Regions from separate parts of the Thalassotalea sp. PS06 genome, predicted to be linked through region 2. Evidence: predicted binding sites of a transcription regulator. Region 2 holds the regulator's gene; each other region holds the start of a gene.
The links. Region 2 encodes ArgR, which controls arginine synthesis, uptake and breakdown. Its sites were predicted from a motif close to ANTGAATANNTATTCANT; they were not measured.
Positions count from the first base shown of each region.

Region 1: a site for ArgR is predicted at 1,563-1,580, ahead of argC (N-acetyl-gamma-glutamyl-phosphate reductase). Genes of this name have one in related genera too.
Region 3: a site for ArgR is predicted at 1,276-1,293, ahead of FNC98_RS09290 (citrate synthase). Genes of this name have one in related genera too.

Region 1 is NZ_CP041638.1:228,514-231,801, forward strand. Features, by position in the region: gene metF (methylenetetrahydrofolate reductase) at 1-51, shown strand, start outside; gene argE (acetylornithine deacetylase) at 222-1,370, opposite strand; gene argC (N-acetyl-gamma-glutamyl-phosphate reductase) at 1,743-2,795, shown strand; gene argB (acetylglutamate kinase) at 2,792-3,288, shown strand, end outside.
Region 2 is NZ_CP041638.1:3,023,445-3,026,732, reverse strand. Features, by position in the region: gene mdh (malate dehydrogenase) at 599-1,537, opposite strand; gene argR (transcriptional regulator ArgR) at 1,876-2,343, shown strand; gene FNC98_RS13280 (Dyp-type peroxidase) at 2,624-3,288, opposite strand, start outside.
Region 3 is NZ_CP041638.1:2,083,434-2,086,721, forward strand. Features, by position in the region: gene sdhA (succinate dehydrogenase flavoprotein subunit) at 1-219, opposite strand, end outside; gene sdhD (succinate dehydrogenase, hydrophobic membrane anchor protein) at 220-567, opposite strand; gene sdhC (succinate dehydrogenase, cytochrome b556 subunit) at 561-935, opposite strand; gene FNC98_RS09290 (citrate synthase) at 1,420-2,709, shown strand; gene FNC98_RS09295 (hypothetical protein) at 2,930-3,172, shown strand.

The DNA.
Region 1 (3,288 bases), 1.0 Mb from region 2:
CGCTCGGAACTCACTTACGCCATTTGCCACACCCTAGGTATTCGCCCTTAAGCTTCAGGCGTCTGAATTCTGCAAGCATACAAGTATGTGGTAGCTTAAGGCATCTGAATTCTGCAAGCATACAAGTATGTGGTAGCTCATGGCGTTTGAATTCTGCAAGCATACAAGTATGCGTTCTGTTGTCTGTGCACTGTAACAGCAATCCCCTTGGGGCATAGCTGTTACATACAATAATCTTTAATTAATCGGGTAAGTATATTCAAAGTTGGTGGGATCTGATCAAAGGCGAGAAACTCATCCGGTTGATGCGCCTGATCAATCGAGCCCGGACCAAGTACGATGGTCTGGCAGCCAAGTTGCTGAATAAATGGCGCTTCCGTCGCATAGTTTACCGCCCGGCAACAATGCCCGGTCAATGCTTCCACTTTGGTGACCAGGCTACTGTCACTATCTTCGGCAAACGCTGGCGAACTCGGATGTAATTCTTCCAATAACACTCTTCCAGGGTAAAGATTTGCAACGGGTTTTAACGCATCGGCTAACCAGTTTAGTAACTCTTCATCTTTAATACCTGGCAAAGAACGAATATCGATATCCAGATAACAATCGCCGCATATACGGTTGGCATTATCGCCGCCGCGAATTGCGCCGAAGTTTAGGGTTGGTTGCGGCACGCTGAACGCTTCATTGCGATAGTTCTGTTGCAGGTTTTGCTTTAACAGCATTAACACTTCAATGACGTGGTAGATAATTTCAATCGCGTTTACGCCTTTATCCGGCTGACTCGAATGTCCGGATTTCCCCTGAACCTTGATGCGATGCGACATATGCCCCTTATGCATGATTACTGGTTCAAGACTGGTAGGCTCACCAATTACCGCTACATCCGGGCGTATTAACTGCTGCTCGATAAAAAAACGAGCGCCAGCCATGGTGGTTTCTTCATCAGCGGTGGCAAGAATGTATAAAGGCTTTTTCAGCGACTTTGGACTTAAGGTCTTACACACCTGCAGAATAAAGGCGAAGAAGCCTTTCATATCACAGGTTCCTAACCCGTAAAACTTATCGTCTTTATCAACAATTGAGAAAGGGTCACTGTTCCAGCGTTGTTCGTCAAATGGCACGGTATCACTGTGGCCACTTAGTAAAAGCCCGCCTTCGCCATCACCAAGTTGGGCGAGCAGGTTAAATTTACCTGGGCTGCCAGGCACCGCCTGGATAGAGATTTTAAAACCGAGATCGCTAAACCAACTGGCTAAAAGATCGATGACAGGTTGGTTGGATTGGTCCCAGCCAGGATCGCAGGAACTGATTGACGGCATCTTAATGATCTCACTAAGTGCCTGTGTAAATTCTGGTAATTTATTCATTTATAATATTTATGCTGTTTTCTTGCATAAATTCTCATTTGTTGTTATCTTTCGCCACTCAGTGTAAACAACCGAAAAAGTTCTGGCTAGCATTATTTGAATAGCCCATAGTCTAAAATATTGTTAATTATTGCTTTAGGTTGTAATGAGTTGGTGAAATTATATACAGGATGCGTTTGGGTTGAAGGTAAAAGTGAATAGTTATGCATAAAGTGATTAATTATTCATAAGCCTATTTACTCAACATAAACCTGTCATAAAAGTCACAACGTCTAAAGCTAGTGTAGCAAAGCAGAAAAACGGCGATTAAAGCCCTGATATCTGCAATGTGTAATTAATTCAAAAGACAAACGATAAATAGGAATCAGTTAAGTGAAAGTAGCAGTGGTAGGTGCCAGCGGTTATGTTGGCGCAGAATTGATAGCCATATTAGCCAAGCATCCTCTTATTGAGGAGATGCATTTATTGGTGTCGGAAAATAGTGACGCGAAAGGCGTGGCATTTTCTCAGCTGTATCCTCGCTTTCTGAATACGTCTAAATTTTCCGAACAAGCCCTGCAGGCGTTTAACAGTGAATGGCTAGCGAAAAATGGCGCATCAATTGATGCGGTGTTTATGGCAACCCCTCATGAATATTCCCAGCAATGGGCTAGCGCCTTTTTAGAGCAGGGCGTAAAAGTCTTTGATTTGTCCGGTGCGTTTCGTTTAAACCAGGCGACAGATTATCCAACCTATTATGGCTTTGAACACCAATATCCCAAATTGCTTGAGCAGGCCGTTTATGGCCTTGCCGAATTTAATCATGCACAAATCAGCACCACCTCATTAGTCGCAGTGCCAGGTTGCTACCCGACAGCAAGTCTATTAGCGACTAAGCCAATTACCATGGCGGGCTTACAAAAAGCAGACACCCATATCATTGTTAATGGCATCAGTGGTGTCAGTGGCGCTGGTCGTAAAGCATCTCTGGCTTCGTCATTCAATGAAGTCAGCTTGACGGCTTACAATATTTTAAAGCACAGGCACCAACCGGAAATTAGCCAGGAATGTGGTCATTCGGTCATTTTTAATCCGCATTTAGCACCGTTTAAACGCGGCCTGATGGCGACAGTTACCGTTCACTGTCAGTCAGATGTTACTAAGAACGATGTAGCTAAGGCGTTTGCCAATGCATATAGCGAACAAAGCACACCGTTAGTGCGGGTAACGCAAAGCTGGCCAAAGATTGATGATGTCAGCAATACACCGTTTGCGAACCTGCACTGGCAATATGATGAGCAAAAACAAATTTTGGTGGTTAGTTGTGTAATTGATAATTTGCTAAAAGGCGCAGCATCTCAAGCGGTGCAGTGTTTTAATCTGGCGATGGCACAACCGGTTAGCACCGCACTTACTGCAACAACACAAGCGGGAGCTTTAAAATGAATCCGCTAGTTATAAAAATTGGCGGCGCCATTATGGAGAACGCCGCGGCACTGGATAACTTGTTTTCAGTGTTACTAACACTGCAAAAAGATCGTGGCGTGGTCATTGTTCACGGTGGCGGTTGTATTGTCGATGAGCATTTATCTCAGGCCGGCTTTAGCAGTGACAAAATAAATGGTTTACGGGTAAGTGCTAAAGAACACATGCCGATAATCAGCGGCGCTTTAGCGGGAACTGTAAATAAACAGCTTGTCGCTCAAGCTAATAGCAAGTCAATTAATGCGGTTGGCCTGGCGCTGCACGATGGCAACATGGTCCATTGTAAACCCGCAGACAAAGAACTGGGGCAGGTCGGTATTCCATCACCTGCAAATGCTGACATTCTTAACTCTTTACTATCATCAAAATCAGCGAAATCAGCAAATATGTTGCCAATCATCTGTTCTATTGGTCAGTTAGCCGATGGGCAACTGGTTAACGTCAATGCCGATGA
Region 2 (3,288 bases):
CGCATGCTGTTATCCTGTTTATTTCAACTTCTTAGCTCAAGAACTAAGTAAACAAGTCTCAGTACACCGAAGGGAGGTCCCGTGTCGGAGCACGGGATGACGATGTAAATAAACAGGATGGCATGTGGTTCCGGCTAGCACTTTCGAGATATGTAGCTTGAACCAAGATTCCCTGTAGTATCAGGGAATGACGCAAGGGTTTTTGCTTTTCACTCGAAGCGACGTTTTATGTCGCGTACCTGGAACAATCTTTGATTGTGCGCTCGAAGTATCGCTTGCGATACATACCAAGAGAAACTCAATTTCTCGACAGCGTCCTCTACGACAGCGTCCTCACAGAAAATTGCTCCCGCATTTTCTGCATATAAGCCATCCATGGCTAAAACAGAAAATTGCTCCTCGATAACTGCTCCTCGATAACCGCTCCTGCGTTATTCTACCTACATACTTCCGTGTATTAGTGCGTTATTCTATCTACATACTTCCATGTATTAGTGCATTTTCTGCATATAAGCCATCCATGGCTAAATTCGACGCAGTCCTCTCCCAAAAACAAAAAAGCCCGCGAAGCGGGCTTTTTTAGAAACTCAAGTTCGGATTACTGGTTGATAAAATCAACGCCTTCCTGAATGTCTTTGTTAAGGGTTGCTAGCATGTCGTCTTTTGCTTTTTGCTCAAACGCGCTTAGCTCACCGTAAGGTAGGTATTCTTCAACACCGTTTTTACCTAGACGAACTGGCTGCGCGAAGTATTGTGCGTCGCCAGTGTTACCTTCAACGTATGCGTAATCGATAACGTTTTCTTCGCCTTGCAGACCTTTAATAAGAGAAAGACAAAAACGCGCTGCAGCTGCGCCCATAGAAAGTGTCGCAGAACCGCCACCGGCTTTAGCATTAACAACTTCCGTACCCGCGTTTTGGATGCGTGGAGTAAGTGCGGCAACTTCTTCTTCAGTGAACTCAACACCTTCAACTTGGGAAAGAAGAGGAAGGATAGTGGTACCAGAGTGGCCACCAATTACCGGAACCTTAGTGTTAGCAACATCAAGACCCTTAAGTTCTGCAACGAAAGCTTCAGAACGGATAACGTCAAGAGTGGTTACACCGAAAACACGGTTTGCTTCATAAGTACCGGCTTTTTTGAATACTTCAGCAACGATTGGCACAGTGCCGTTTACTGGGTTAGTAATTACCCCAACTAACGCTTTCGGACAGTTTCTAACGATGCCTTCAGCAAGAGTTTTGATGATGCCGGCGTTTACAGCGAATAGATCAGCACGATCCATACCGGGCTTACGAGGCATACCTGCAGGGATCAATACAACGTCAGAACCCGCAAGTGCAGAATCTAAGTCTTCTTTACCGAAACCTTCAACAGATACTGCAGTAGGGATGTGTGATAAATCTACAGCAACACCAGGAACTACTGGAGCAACGTCATATAAAGACAATTCTGAACCGGCAGGTAATTGGGTTTTTAATAGTAAAGATAACGCTTGACCGATACCACCAGCTGCGCCTAAGACAGTAACTTTCATTTAACTTCTCCGAGGATTGAGTAATTACTTTAATTTATGCTCGATTGATAGTCGTCCTGGATTCAGGATACGTCAAAGTTTAGTTCAAAACTTATATGAGAAGTGGCAGGAATTTAGGGGGCAAAATCTGTCGCTAAACCAGCTACTCCCGAAAACGTTAATATCCTGGTTGAAGCAATTTGAACTTCACCGGAAAAAATCAACCAAATTTTGGGTGCACAAACGATACAGAAATGTAACTAAAAATACAATCGATTTATATCAACATCAGGTATTTGATGGTATGCTTTCGGGAAAAAGATTCAAGTTTACTTTCGTTAGATAGAAGAACAATCAATATGTCATTACAGCAAAAGCAGGAAGCATTGGTGAATGCTTTTAAAGATTTACTGAAACAGGAAAGATTTGGTTCTCAAGGTGAGATAGTCGAAGCGCTTCGCGCTCAGGGCTTTGATAATATCAGCCAGTCGAAAGTGTCCCGGATGTTGAGTAAATTCGGTGCCGTGCGCACCCGTAACGCACGGCAGGAAATGGTTTATTGTCTGCCAGCAGAGCTTGGTGTTCCTACCGCCAAAAGTCCGCTGCGTCAGTTAGTACTCGATATCGAAGCCAATGAAATGATGATAATCCTGCGCACCAGTCCGGGTGCGGCACAGTTAATTGCTCGTTTGTTGGATTCATTGGGTAAAGCCGATGGCGTACTGGGTACTATCGCCGGTGACGACACCATCTTTATCGCACCCACTAAAGTCAGCGAGATTGACGCAACGTTAGAGAAGCTGCACGTACTTTTCCAGAAAATGTAACGTTAGCAGCAATCGCACAATGAGCACTTGCTTATACCAATCCACTTAATTATGTGGTCTAGTCAGAATGTCAGCCGAGGGAATTATACAAGGCGTCGGTATTTAGGAATGGTCATTCCATTTCAAATAGCGAGTACGCCGTAGAATTACCTCACGGGCATTCCCGGATGGGCAAGTTTGAATGAAAAATCTATTAAATTGCCCCAGTTTTTTCTTCATACCATTCGACGAATTAATTTGTGAGCTATACCTTCTAGAAAATTTGCTGAGTGACTAGAAATTAATGTGGAATGGTATCATTCTCAGGTGCCAGATTCTCAATAAAGTCTATTGATGGTGCAAAAAACGCTGCACCGGTTTCAGCTTGTGTGTACTTGAGGATATGGTCGTAGTTACCCTCAGAGTCGCCGTTAATCATACTGTTAAGAATCAATTCAAAATTATCGGGATTGTTGCAATAAGCGACAAAAAACAGCCCCTGAACTTTCATGTGACCGTACGGCATGCTTTGTCGAACTAACTCCAGGGAATTACCTTGATCATCCTTTAGGTTTGCTCGTTTAGTATGAGCGGTATCGGCTTTATCTGCCGCGGCATATTCAATGTCATCACGTTTGGTTCGACCATAAACATCTTCCTGCTGCTTGGTTTCCAGGGTTTGCCAAAGCTTCATGTTGTGGCGATATCGTTGAATATGCAGGTAACTACCATTCGCAAATGTCGGTTGGTTTTCACCTTTTACCAGCGCTACTTCGCGTTTATGTGGTCCTTTAGGGTTCTCTGTACCGTCAACAAAACCGGTCAGGTCCCGTCCATCCAGGTAGCGAAACCCTTTGACCTGTTCAACCAATTCAACGCTGGAGTTGAGCATCTCGCATACACGAGTGCTGACAATATGATTTACATCAGCGCGATCGCTGCGAATTTCGATATAAAGGTCTATGT
Region 3 (3,288 bases), 940 kb from region 2:
AACGGTATCGTACATGTGATATTCCCAGTTATCTTCGTGGGCGTTACCTAAAGCTACGGTAATACCACCCTGTGCAGATACGGTGTGGGAACGAGTTGGGAATACTTTAGAAATCAGAGCACATGACTGGCCTGACTCTGAAATTGCTAATGCGGCGCGCATACCCGCACCACCGGCGCCAATTACAATGGCATCAAACTCACGAACTGGTACGCTCACTTACACACCCCACACTGTTAAGAAAACCGCCGCTACGTATACAAATAGCGTGATGGTAAAAATAAATTGAAGAAGACCACGTAACGCTGTGTTTTTCACGTAGTCGGTCAAAACCTGCCAGATACCGATCCAGGCGTGGAACAATACGGCTAACACCGCCAGAATGGTGAATATCTTCATAGGTAGACAAGCGAATAACGCTGTCCAGGATTCGTAAGTGACATCATCAGTGATGATGAAGTAGCCCAGCATGAATAAGCTATACAAGGCAAGAATGATGGCGCTTGCGCGGATCAGGATGAAGTCATGAACACCGCTGCGACCTAAAGTTGCTACATTGTTTACCATAACCATACTCCTGCAACGACTGATAATAGAAGCCAGATAGCGATTACTACGTTACCGCTGGTTTGGCCTGAGCCTTTTTCTTCCAGGTGGCCCATATCCATAATCAAATGACGGATACCGCCTACTAGGTGGTAGATTAATGCTGAGACAATGCCCCAGATGATGAATTTAAAGAAGAAGCCTTGCAGGAGTGACTCGATGGTTGCAAAACCTTCAGCTGAGGAAAGAGAAACCGAAAGGGCCCAAATTAAGATACCAACAGCGAAAAACATCATCACACCGCTAATACGGTGCAAGATTGATGCTTTTGCAGCGGCTGGAAACTTGATTGTCGTTAAATCAAGATTTACAGGTCGTTGTTTTTTCACAGTTCTTGCCTAAAAACTAATAGTCCAGCTAGTTGTATTTCTATTTAAAATGGTAAGCCATTTTAAATAACCAAGTTTGTTATTTTTTCCTGTTTCAAAACAAATTCCAACTCCCCTGAAATTTCCCCGGAAACAGATCCGCACGAATTATATATAGGTCTATATTGAATTACAATTTTATGAGGTTTTTTATTAGCTTCTGTCTACTTTTCCGCCAAATTTAGGGTAAAAACTCCAATATTTTAAAAAATAACGGTTTAAATACGAAAGTACTACACAATAAGTTTGACATTTACCCATAAACTTAGAGTAGAATATCGGCAATTTTGCATTCGTAAAAACTGACTAATTAATCATTTGTCTTGGATTTTTATGATTAAAAATTTGGGTTGGAGCTAAACTTACGAAACGCCGATTTCGTATTAACCCAAACTAGTCAAATTCGGAAAATTAAAAATCTAACTAAAATTTAGAGGATATTTTTATGGCTGAATCTAAAGCCACTCTGAGCGTCGATGGTAAAGAGATTGCGGAGTTACCAATTCTTTCTGGAACCGCAGGTAATGACGTTATCGACATCCGTACTCTGGGAAGCAAAGGCTATTTCACCTACGATCCTGGCTTTTTAGCAACTGCCTCCTGTGAATCTGAAATCACTTTCATCGATGGCGCTAAAGGTGTTCTTCAACACCGCGGTTACGCTATCGACGATTTGGCAAAGAAAGCCGACTATCTGGAAGTTTGTTATATCCTGTTAAACGGCAAAGCCCCCAGCCAGGAAGAGTACAACGATTTCGTTAACATCATCACCAACCACACCATGGTTCATGAGCAGTTAGCACACTTCTTCCAGGGATTCCGCCCTGACGCTCACCCAATGGCAATGCTTTGTGGTGTTGTAGGCGCCCTATCCTCTTTCTATCACGACGACCTTGATATTGCTGATCGCGCCAAGCGCTTGCGTTGTGCACATCGGTTAGTTGCTAAGATGCCAACCATTGCTGCTATGGCTTATAAGTACAGCATCGGTCAGCCGTTCGTTTATCCTCGTAATGATTTATCTTACGCAGAAAACTTCTTACACATGATGTTCTCTGTTCCTGCTGAAGAGTACAAAGTCAGCCCAACCTTAGCTCGCGCTATGGACCGTATCTTCATCCTTCACGCTGACCACGAACAAAATGCTTCAACGTCGACTGTACGTTTAGCGGGTTCTTCTGGTGCTAACCCGTATGCCTGTATCGCGGCTGGTGTTGCATCTTTGTGGGGGCCAGCTCACGGTGGTGCTAACGAAGCATGTCTGAACATGCTTGAAAAAATCGGTGATGTTTCTCGCGTAGATGAGTTCGTCGCTCGTGCGAAAGACAAGAACGACCCATTCCGTCTAATGGGCTTCGGTCACCGTGTTTACAAGAACTTCGACCCTCGCGCAACCGTAATGCGTGAAACCTGTCACGAAGTTCTTAACGAGCTAGGTGTAGAAGATCCACTATTAGACGTAGCGATGGCGCTTGAAAAAGTAGCGCTTGAAGACCCGTACTTCATTGAGAAGAAACTTTACCCGAACGTAGACTTCTACTCAGGTATCATTCTAAAAGCTATCGGTATTCCAACCAGCATGTTCACTGTGATCTTCGCATTATCACGTACTGTTGGCTGGTGTTCACACTGGGACGAAATGCTGACTCAACCAGGTCAGAAAATTGGTCGTCCTCGTCAGAACTACACTGGTGAATTGAACAAAGAATTCACCCCGCTTGATTCGCACAAGTAATCAAACGCAGTTTTTTCAAAAAGGCAGCCTTCGGGTTGCCTTTTTTGTTTTTGGAGGAGTCAAAACAGAAGGCGTTTTAAAGGTGGAGTCAAAACAGAAAACGCTTTGAGGGTGGAGTCAAAGCAGCAAACGCTTTGAGGGTGGAGTCAAAGCAGCAAACGCTTTGAGGGTGGAGTCAAAACAGAACGCGTTTTGAAGGATTTGGCCAGGGATGGCCTATATGCCGAAAATGCAGGAGCAATTTTCGGTTTTGCCAGGGATGGCCTATATGCCGAAAATGCAGGAGCAATTTTCGGTTTTGCCAGGGATGGCCTATATGCCGAAAATGCAGGAGCAATTTTCGGTTTTGGCAGGGATGGCCTATATGCCGAAAATGCAGGAGCAATTTTCGGTTTTGGCAGGGATGGCCTATATGCCGAAATGCACTAATACATGGAGGTATGTAGTTAGAATAACGCACTAATACAAGGATGTATGTAGCTAGAATAACGCAGGAGTAGTTATCGAGGAGCAGTTATCGAGGAGCAATTTTCGGTTTTGCCAGGGATGGCCTATATGCCGAAATGCACTAATACATGG